2 regions of the Paenibacillus sp. FSL H8-0259 genome follow, and region 2 is predicted to be linked to the other one. Evidence: predicted binding sites of a transcription regulator. Region 2 holds the regulator's gene; the other holds the start of a gene.
The links. Region 2 encodes Rex, which represses fermentation and respiration genes when NADH is low (regulators of the CRP and FNR family bind a similar motif). Its sites were predicted from a motif close to TTGTGAAATATTTCACAA; they were not measured.
Positions count from the first base shown of each region.

Region 1 (5,051 bases), 1.8 Mb from region 2:
TCAATCAGATCACGGTAGGAAGCCTCAAACTCAGCTGCAGTAGTCTCCTGCCCGGAATCGAACCAGCGCCAGGTATCATTAACACCGATATAAATCGACACCCAGGTCGGCTTAAGCTCCAGACAATCCCGGTCCCAGCGCTCCTGCAGATCCACGGCACGGTTGCCGCTGATGCCGCGGTTGATGAAGGTAAGGTTCTTCTCCGGATACTGCAGCCCAAGACGAGCGCCCGCCATCAGCGCGTAACCTACACCAAGTGATGAAGCGTCTGCGTAATTGCGGCCGCAATCCGTGATACTATCACCCTGGAACAGGATGATATCGTTCTTTTGAAATGGCATGCCTGAAATCCTCCTATGAAAACATCTGTAATGGTATAAACATCAACATTATAACAAATAGATTTTCCTGCGAATACGTTTTCATTACATATTTACGGAGTAAATCTGTTCACAGCTCTAAGCGCTTCATGCAGGGCAGTATTCAGGTTGCCTTCTGCGGCTTCTCGGTTGATTGCTGATAATCTCCAGTACTGTGAAGGTTCTTGTGAAGACGCTGATATCAGTTTTTAAGCCCGATTGGAATGAGCTTGTATCATCCCAATAATTTCTTCAATGACGAGCCCGGGCTGGTCATGATGGATATAATGACCGCTACCCGGCGCAATCAGCTGTCTGCTGGCCGCAGATAATTCCAGGAACTCCGCCTGGCTCTTCTGCTCAATCTCCAGTATCGCGTGTGCCGGCCAGTCTGATCCATCCTCATCCGCAAGCCCCCTGGTTATCACCGACAGCGGAACCTGGCTTGGCATGGAACCCCGGGCAGCAGAGATCTGCTTATAGCTCTGCATCTTATCGATCTGCTCCCTATTGAGCGAAGGGTTCAGCAGGTACGCCCGGTTCGCAGCGATATGCTGCGGGGGCAGCACCTGCTCATAAGTAAGCTCCTTATATTCGCCTGCAGCATCTATCAGTACAATTCCCGCAGTCCGCTCAGGATAGCAGCAAGCGAAGAGTCTGGCTACCAGACCGCCAAAGGAATGACCGACCAGAATGTAAGGGGCTTTAATATCCAGCAGTGCAAGCAGCCGGTACAGCTCCTCCACCAGATCCTGGCAGGAGCGCGGCCCCGGCACTCCCGGGCTGGTCCCGGTACCGGGTCTGTCATAAGCGAGGGTTGAGGCATGCTGCGCAATATTCTCCTGGACACCGCTCCAGGAATCGCAACCATCCCCTAATCCGGAAATAAAGATGACAGCAGGCGCATGGTATGCAGAATATTTATAATACAATCCGCGGCCCTGCCCGTCCGTTTGAACCTCCATCCAATTGCAGATAAACCCGTTCTGAATCATCTTCTCCTCCTAGTGCTGCGCAAAAAGTTCATATAAAGGATGTATGCCTCATTCAGGATAAAGGTCCTTCCAGTAATTTACTATGTAATTTCACACAGCTCTCCTTTCACCGTCTGAATTCATGAAAAATCCCCTTCAACTGCCTGCCGGCGGTTAAAGGGGATGATCTGCCGCATGGAAGCGGCCTGCTATAGGATAGATGGTTAGGAGAGAATTAATAGGCCAGACTGAACAACCCGTGAATATGGGTCAAATACCGGATATTGCTTGCTTCCTTCATCAGCGTTGCCGGCAGACCCTTCAGCGGTGTGGAATTGCCGCCGACAATCGCTACTCCGTCTCTGCGTCCCAGACTGGCAAGTGTCCCGGAATTCACCGGACTGAAGGTCTCGGAGGCTTTATCATTCAGGTAAGCGTAAAGGTTATAACCGATCAGTTCACCCATCTGCCAGGCGATTTGTGCCGTTGGCGGATACGGACGGCCGTCCGGTGCGAACACAACCGCACTGTCACCGGCTACAAATACATTCTGGTGTGAAGTGGATTGCAGGAACTCATTCACGGTTGCGCGGCCGCGGTTCACTTCAAGCCCGGACTCACCGATCAGCGGGTTGCCCTGCACGCCGCCGGTCCAGACGAAGGTATTCGCCACAATCTGGCGGCCGTCCTTCAGATCAATGGTATTGCCTGCTACATTAGTAACAGGAAGACCTGTCAGGAACTGAACTCCCCGTTTCTCGAGGCTGGTTGTAGCGCGCTCAATCAGATGATCCGGCAGAACCGGAAGAATCTTCGGGCCGGCTTCTACGAGCAGCAGCTGGATCTCAGCCGGATTCACTCCATATTTCTTAGTCAGCTTGGGCAGTACATCGGCAATTTCACCTACAAGCTCAACACCTGTCAAGCCGCCCCCGCCGATCAGGATGGTTGCATCGGCCGCATTGCCGCTTTTGGCATATTCACGAATCCGGTCTTCAATATGTCCGTGAATCCGCAGTGCATCCGCCGCCGATTTCAGCACCATGCTGTACTGTTCAAGTCCCGGAATGCCGAAATAAGCCGTCGTGCTGCCCAGACCGACAACAAGAGCATCATAAGTCAGCATTACACCATCCGAGAGGATGATTTGCTTGTTCTCCACCGAGAACGAATTAACCTTGGCAATCTTGAGATCGATATCCTTACCGGCGAACAGCTTGGCAAGCGGCATGGCAACCGCCTGTTCAGAAGCACTTCCTGCTGCAAGGCGGTGTAGTTCGGTAATGATCTGGTGTGTCGGATACTGATTAACCACTGTAACTCTGGCTTCAGCTTTGCTCATATATTTGCGCACGGTTAGCGCACTCAATAAGCCGCCGTAACCTGCACCTAGAATAACTATGTGTTTTGACATCATATTTCCTCCATCCCTACGATTAAGAATTGAACAATAATTACTTACCGGATTGGCGTTCGCCGCTGACCTGCAGGTATGCATTCATGAAACGGAGCACGTTTTGTACCTGCGGGTCCTTGATCATTTTCATCATGCCAAACAGGCTGATGGTTTCACTGCTTGCATCCGCGCGGTCTTTCGCTTCAATAACCGTAGCCGCCAGATTCTTGACAGAGCCTACCACAGGACCCGCCATCTCTTTGATTGCGCCTACCGTATCATTTTTCAATACTTCATCCGTTGCAACCGACTGTACGAAATCGACCGATTTGGTTAATACATTCACCAGTTGGGTAATCTGCGGCAGCTGCTCCACCAGAAGAATCAGGGATTCCTGAACTTCCGGCTTCAGAAGCTGATTCAGCAAATCCTCTTGGGGAAGGCCTGCTGCGGGTATTTCTTGTTCCAAAGGGGTTTGGGTAATGGTTTCTGACATATCGAAGTCTCCTTTACAATGGCATTGCTGCTTAAAAGTATTCATCCACTGAAACTATGTGACTATTATATCATTCCGGTTGTAATAAATGTCACAATGTTTTTGGCTTTATAGCCTTATTTTGTGATTAAAATCACTTCTTTTCTCGCTTTTTCAAAATTTATCGACTATTTGAACTAAAATTCACAATTTACTGTTGTTTAATCATTGACGTACGCTTGTAGTTGTGATATTTTAAGCAAGTAACTTATTGTAAGCTTATTTATTAATATCAGCTATTGATTTTTACTAACCAACATACATATCCCAATGGAGGTCATTATTTATGAGTACTTTTTCAGAATTGGTTCAGTCCCGCAGATCGGCTATGAATTTCGTTGAAGGGGTGCAAATCCCACAGAATGAGCTGGAGGAGATGTTCTCACTGGCCCGCCTGGCTCCATCGGCCTTCAACCTGCAGCACGCCCACTACAAAGTCATCAGCGATGACACTGTGAAGGAAGAAATCCGTAAAGGTGCTTACGGTCAATACAAAATCCACACCGCCTCGGCTGTCATCGTTGTGCTGGGTGACAAAAACGCCTACCAGCAGGCTCCAGAAATCTATAGCGGACTTAAAATGCTGGGAGCCATGAGCGAAGAGGATTATGACCGCACCATTCAGTCTATTAATGATTCTTACACCGGAAAAGACGCTTTCCAGCGGGATGAAGCAATCCGCAATGCTTCCTTGTCAGCTATGCAGTTCATGCTGATTGCCAAAGACAAGGGCTGGGATACCTGCCCGATGATCGGTTTTGATCCGGAGGCGGTGAAAGCTACTCTCGGGCTCAGCGACAACTTCGTTCCGGTAATGCTGATTACGATCGGCAAAGACAACAAGCACAAAATTAGACCGCGCGGCTACCGCAAGCCGGTTAATGAGTTCGTTGAATTTATCTGAGCCTACCCCCGGTCCAGCGAAGTCCCTGTTTAATAGTTGACAGCAAAAAGGTCTTCCGGCAGCTTAACCGGAAGACCTTTTTGCTGTGATTTTATAAGATAAAGCTTCAGTCTGATGTTCATTTGGCATAATGCAATATAGCCGCTGCCGCGCGTTCCCGCCGCTCCGCATCGGGACTGTGCAGGGCAGCCTTCAGAACAGCCAGCGCCTCAGCTATTGTGGCTTCATCCACACGGGCCGGGGAATGAGCAGTCTCCATATCGCCAGGTGAAGAATCTGCAAGCCACAAATCCATTCTTGCTGCAGGCAGCACCCCTGAATAGCGGGTAACCTCCTGATCCGAAGCAAGCAGTGCTTGTACTGCAGAATTCACAGCTGTACGGGGCAGACTCTTCAGCCAGGTTACTCCGCGCCGGTGCGCAGTTCCGCCCTCCACACTCTCCTGCCGGGCATCATAGAAATAATCACCCAGATCGCCAAGGTATACCCATTCCTCATCCGCAATCAGCACATAATCCCCGTCCTGCATCACGTTGACGAACGTGTCTAAACTGCTGAGAGCTTCTTCCAGCACCTGCTCCTGATAAGCTCCGGATGCAACCAGCGTGCTGCGGATATCCTCTCTCCCGCTGGACTCCAGATTTCCAATAACGGGATCTCCCGCACATACATAATTATCCTCCAGAAAAGACTTGATTAACCTGCTGCGGGTTCCGTCAAGCCTCACTCCAAACAAACTCATCCTTTTCTTCCTCCTTCAAATGCCCGGATAGCTGAACCGCAACATAACAATCAGTAAATTATACAGCAAACGGCAACGCTTTTGCCGTCCATTTTATAAGACAGCACTGTTCCAGGGCACCAAATTTGCCCTGCAGGTGAA
Region 1 covers NZ_CP150147.1:3,361,469-3,366,519, reverse strand. Annotated here, with positions in the region: gene NSU01_RS14035 (SGNH/GDSL hydrolase family protein) at 1-341, opposite strand, end outside; gene NSU01_RS14030 (alpha/beta hydrolase) at 569-1,354, opposite strand; gene NSU01_RS14025 (NAD(P)/FAD-dependent oxidoreductase) at 1,569-2,747, opposite strand; gene NSU01_RS14020 (DUF1641 domain-containing protein) at 2,788-3,225, opposite strand; gene NSU01_RS14015 (nitroreductase family protein) at 3,551-4,168, shown strand; gene NSU01_RS14010 (hypothetical protein) at 4,287-4,910, opposite strand.
Region 1: the regulator Rex is predicted to act here: its motif matches at 3,305-3,322, upstream of NSU01_RS14020 (DUF1641 domain-containing protein).

Region 2 (5,051 bases):
GTGGATGTGAGCACCCAGCTCAGGGAGCTGTTCTTCGACAAGAAGAAGAGTATCATCCTGACCTCGGCCACCTTGTCTGTGGATAAGTCATTCCAGTTCATGATAGATAATCTCGGTCTTGGTGAGGCTGCAGAGCAGGGCCGTCTGATGACAGCCCTGCTTCCGTCGCCGTTCAAATACCGTGAGCAGGCACTGCTTGTCATTCCCCGTGATTTCCCGAGTGTCAAGGGAAGCATAGGGGATGCCCGCTTTGTGGATACACTGGTCCATTCTCTGGCAGAAACTGCCGTGGCTACCCGCGGGCGGATGCTGGTGCTCTTCACCTCCTACAAGATGCTGCGCCAGGTCTATGATCCGCTGAAGGAGGCCCTGGCTTCGCAGGATATCGCGGTGCTTGGACAAGGCGTAGAAGGCGGCAGTCGGAGCAAGCTGATCCGGCGGTTCCAGGACAGTACAGCGTCAGTCTTGCTGGGTACGAGCAGCTTCTGGGAAGGTGTAGACATTCCCGGTGAAGCTTTGACCTGTCTGGCCATTGTCAGACTTCCGTTCCAGCCGCCTAATCATCCGCTGGCTGAAGCGAAGTCGGAGCTGCTCCAGGCACAGAAGAAGAATCCGTTCATGAAGCTGTCCGTCCCGCAGGCCGTAATCCGCTTCAAGCAAGGCTTCGGGCGGCTGGTCCGCACCGCGCAGGACCGCGGAATCGTTATTGTATATGATACCAGGGTAATCGAATCTTATTATGGGAAGTATTTCCTGTATTCGCTGCCCGGTCCCAAGATGGAGCATATGCTGACGGATCAGATCGTTCCGCGGATTGCAGAATGGCTTGAAGAAGGCGGGGTTTAATAATCCGTCTCCGGTTGATATTATGTATAAGTAATTATTGTTCTGAAGTCCCGTGCTCCACTGCTGCTGCCCAAACGGGCAGTAGTACCCGGAGCATGGTTCCTATAACCGGCTTATCAAGCAGCATATGCTATCAAACCTAAGTGAATGCTTACGAAGCGAGTTTTGCGAAGTTGAATCAAGCAGCATATGCTATCAAAACTTTTAGGAGGAGAAAACATGAAATCGGATAAAATATCGGAGGCCGTCGTTCGCAGACTCCCAGTGTACCTGCGTTTCCTGAACGATCTCCAAAAACGTGAAATCTCAACAGTTTCTTCTCAGGAGCTGGGACAGAAGCTTGATCTCAACCCCGCCCAGATCCGCAAGGACCTGGCTTATTTTGGTGATTTCGGCAGAAAAGGCATTGGTTATGATGTCTCTTATCTGATTGAGAAGATCAGGCATATTCTCAAGCTGGACCAGCAGATTAATGTAGCTCTGGTAGGTGCAGGTAATCTTGGCCACGCCTTGTCGAATTACAATGCTTACTTGAAGGATACGATGAAGATTACAGCTGTATTTGATGCTTATGAGCCTAAGGTAGGCCAGCAGATCAACTCGTTGACTGTTCAGCCGATGAGTGAGCTGGGGGATACCATCCGTGCACAGGGCATCCGCATCGGGATTATTACCGTTCCGGACAGTGAAGCACAGAACGTTGCTGACATTCTGGTGGATTCGGGCATTGAGGCGATCCTGAATTTTGCGCCTGTCATTCTGAAGACTCCGGCCAATATCCGGATTCATGCCGCCGATTTCACTACGGATCTGCAGAGTCTGGCTTATTATTTGCATGACGGAAAGGACGAAGCTGAAGATGAGCAGCAATAAAACCATTATTAAAAACGGGCGTTTTCTGGTGCCTGGCAGCGAAGAGCCGGTGCTGAGCGGTTATATGACCATCGAAAATGATCTTATTACTTACATAGGTGAAGATAAGCCTGTAATTGAAGAGGATGCCGAGGTTATTGACGGCAGCCGGCTGCTGTTCATGCCGGGTCTCGTCAACACCCACGGCCATGCGGCGATGTCACTGCTGCGCGGCTACGGCGATGATATGGTACTGCAGGCTTGGCTGCAGGAAAAAATGTGGCCGATGGAAGAGAAATTCACCGGTGATGATGTGTACTGGGGAACCTCTTTGTCCGTTCTTGAGATGCTGAAGGGCGGCACTACGACCTTCCTCGATATGTATGACCATATGGACCGGGTTGCTGAGGTTACCGAGCAGTCAGGCATCCGTGCTGTACTTATGCGCGGTGTTATTGGCCTTTGTCCGGAAGAGGTGCAGAATCACAAGCTCGCGGAGGCGATTGCTTTTGCCCGGAACTGGCATGGCAAGGCTGACGGCAGAATTACTGCAATGCTCTCGCCGCATGCGCCTTACACCTGTCCTCCGGAGTTTTTCATGAAGTTTGTCCAGGCGGCTCATGATCTTGATCTGCCGATGCACACGCATATGTCCGAAACGCGTCATGAAGTGGAGCAGAATGTGGCCGATTACGGCCTGCGTCCGGTCGCTCATCTGGAGAAGCTGGGAATGTTCACCCGGCCGTCCCTGATCGCCCATGGTGTTCATCTGAACGATGAAGAGATTGAGATTCTGGCCCGCCACAATGTTGGTGTATCCCACAATCCCGGCAGCAATCTGAAGCTGGCCAGCGGAGTAGCCCGTGTTCCTGAGCTTCTTAGAGCAGGAGTTAAGGTCTCCCTGGGTACGGACGGTGCGGCAAGCAACAACAACCTGGATATGTTCGAAGAAATGCGGCTGGCCGCGCTGATCCACAAAGGTGTAAGCGGTGATCCTACAGCAGTACCGGCTCCAGAGGCGCTGCTGATGGCGACCGAATATGGTGCACAGTCTATTTTCCTGAACCAGGTAGGCCGGCTTGCAGCAGGGATGAAAGCCGACTTCATTGCGATTGATATTGATCAGCCGCACTTGCTGCCGCATACCGATCTTTTGTCCCATGCGGTATATTCAGCCAGTGCCAAGGATGTGGAGCATGTCTGGGTGAACGGCAAACAGGTTGTGAAGCACGGACAATGTCTGACACTAGATGAAGAAGCTATCCGCCGCAAAGCGCAGGAAACGTTCGAGGGACTGCTTAAACGGTAATACAGGTTTAAAGGGAAAGGAAGCTGCATGTTGAAGAAGAGGAGAAAATGGCTTCCGCTGGGGATTTCCCTGGTTCTGCTCCTTCTGTTCGGACTAAGCCAGTTTTATGCCTACATTATGAAGGATCAGTGGAACGAGCGGAGTGAAGCCAAAGAGATTGCCAGAGCGCGGGCCGGCTTAACTGAGGTAACCAAAGCACAGAAATCCGTCTGGGATGAAAATGCGATATACTGGGTGCTTACCGGAAAAAATGATGCAGGAACCGAGCTGATGGTTTGGGTCCGTTTTACCAAGGAAGGCCAGCCAGCCGGAGGCGCCAACGATTTATACGCGGAGGAGCTCAGCAAAGGGACTTCTGAGGCGCAAATCCGTGATATTATAGCTGCCCAGCTTCCGGGTATTACGATTAAGCGGCTGCTGCCGGGAGTGTATAACGGAGAATATGCCTGGCAGCTGTTCTACAAAAAGGACGGCAGGTTCTATTACAGCTTCTATCGCTTCACAGACGGCAGTGCCATCGGTGAAGGGTACAGCCTGCCCAACCGGTAAGCGGCAGCAAGAATGGTCTACAGCAGGAGCGGGAGGACAGTTGAACTGTTCTCCCGCTTTTTATATTAATATAAGCCGTAATTTAAAAGGTTCTTCAAGGGAGAGAACAATCAATAACTATTCTTGGACTTGTGGCCTACTTGGAGCTATGGCTTAATAATAGGGGAGGAATAGATGAATCCATTTCGATGGCATGACAGCTGGATAGCATTAATCAGTATATACGATGATGCATACCGGATTGTCATATCGGAAGTATTCATTCCCGGCATCTGCTTCATACATAATTGACATTCAGGAGGATCATAAATTTGGAAATTCTAGCCTATTTAGATCAGGCGGTAACGTTGTTCAAAGAGGAGCTGGGGGCAAATTTGTCCGGGATTTATCTGCACGGTTCGCTGGCCATGGGCTGTTTTCATCCGGATAAAAGTGATATTGATCTGCTGATTGTCGTACACGACAAGCTGCCTGTAGAGGTCAGCCGGAAACTGGCCAAGAAAGTGATAGCTTATCACGACAGTCTGCCGAACCGGCGCGGGGTTGAGCTAACTATTGTATTGAAGAAATATTTGAAGAACTTTGTGCATCCGACGCCCTTTGAGTTTCACTTCTCGGACTTTCATCTGGACCGGTACAGAAATGATGAGCATTATCTGTGTGGCGGGTTTGAGGACAGGGATCTTGCGGCTCAATTTGCCGTAGTCTATCAGCGGGGATTTATTCTGTACGGCGAGCCTATCCGCGAAGCGTTTCTGCCGGTAGACCGCCAATACTACCTCGATTCTATCCTTGGTGATATCGGAGATGCTGCTCAGCAAATCATAGATTCTCCAGTGTACTACACACTGAATTTGTGCCGTGTGCTGTATTTTGTGCGGGAAGAAGTTGTGTCTTCCAAAAAGGAAGGCGGGGAGTGGGGCCTGCAGCATTTGCCGTCCAGCTATCACGGGCTGCTGAAGCACTGCCTTGAAGAATATAGCGGTGTGGCGAGTGACAGCAGTTACGACCCGGAGTTATTAATTGATTTTGCAGAATACATGGCCGGCGAAATCAGACAGCACCAAGCCAAGGTGTAAATTCAAACTAACAATGAGTGAAGCGGACTGAGATTCCGTTATCTTGTTCATTTAAGCCCGAAATGGGGTGTATTTGTTAATTAACGGAATCTGAGTCCGCGCCAGCGGCAGACCAGCAAAAGGCGGATTATATTGAAGGGTCGACCTTAATAAAGAGGCAAAGCCCCTTCAGCTTTGGAACTGGAGGAATTAATGCGACTCCTAAGTCCATGTCCTACAAAAGAGAGCACCGCAGGCATTTATTTGCCTACAGGGTGCTCTTTTTCGATATCCTTACCGGCAAAGCTAATTCTGTACACATTTATTGCCGATAAGAAAGATAATCTACTGAAACATCCAGAAATTAGTATCAAAAATTTTAAATATATTCACACTTTTATGTAAAATCGTATATACACCTGTGATATACTACTACT
Region 2 covers NZ_CP150147.1:5,195,242-5,200,292, reverse strand. Annotated here, with positions in the region: gene dinG (ATP-dependent DNA helicase DinG) at 1-846, shown strand, start outside; gene NSU01_RS22465 (redox-sensing transcriptional repressor Rex) at 1,066-1,719, shown strand; gene NSU01_RS22460 (amidohydrolase) at 1,706-3,007, shown strand; gene NSU01_RS22455 (DUF5590 domain-containing protein) at 3,035-3,556, shown strand; gene NSU01_RS22450 (aminoglycoside adenylyltransferase domain-containing protein) at 3,868-4,635, shown strand.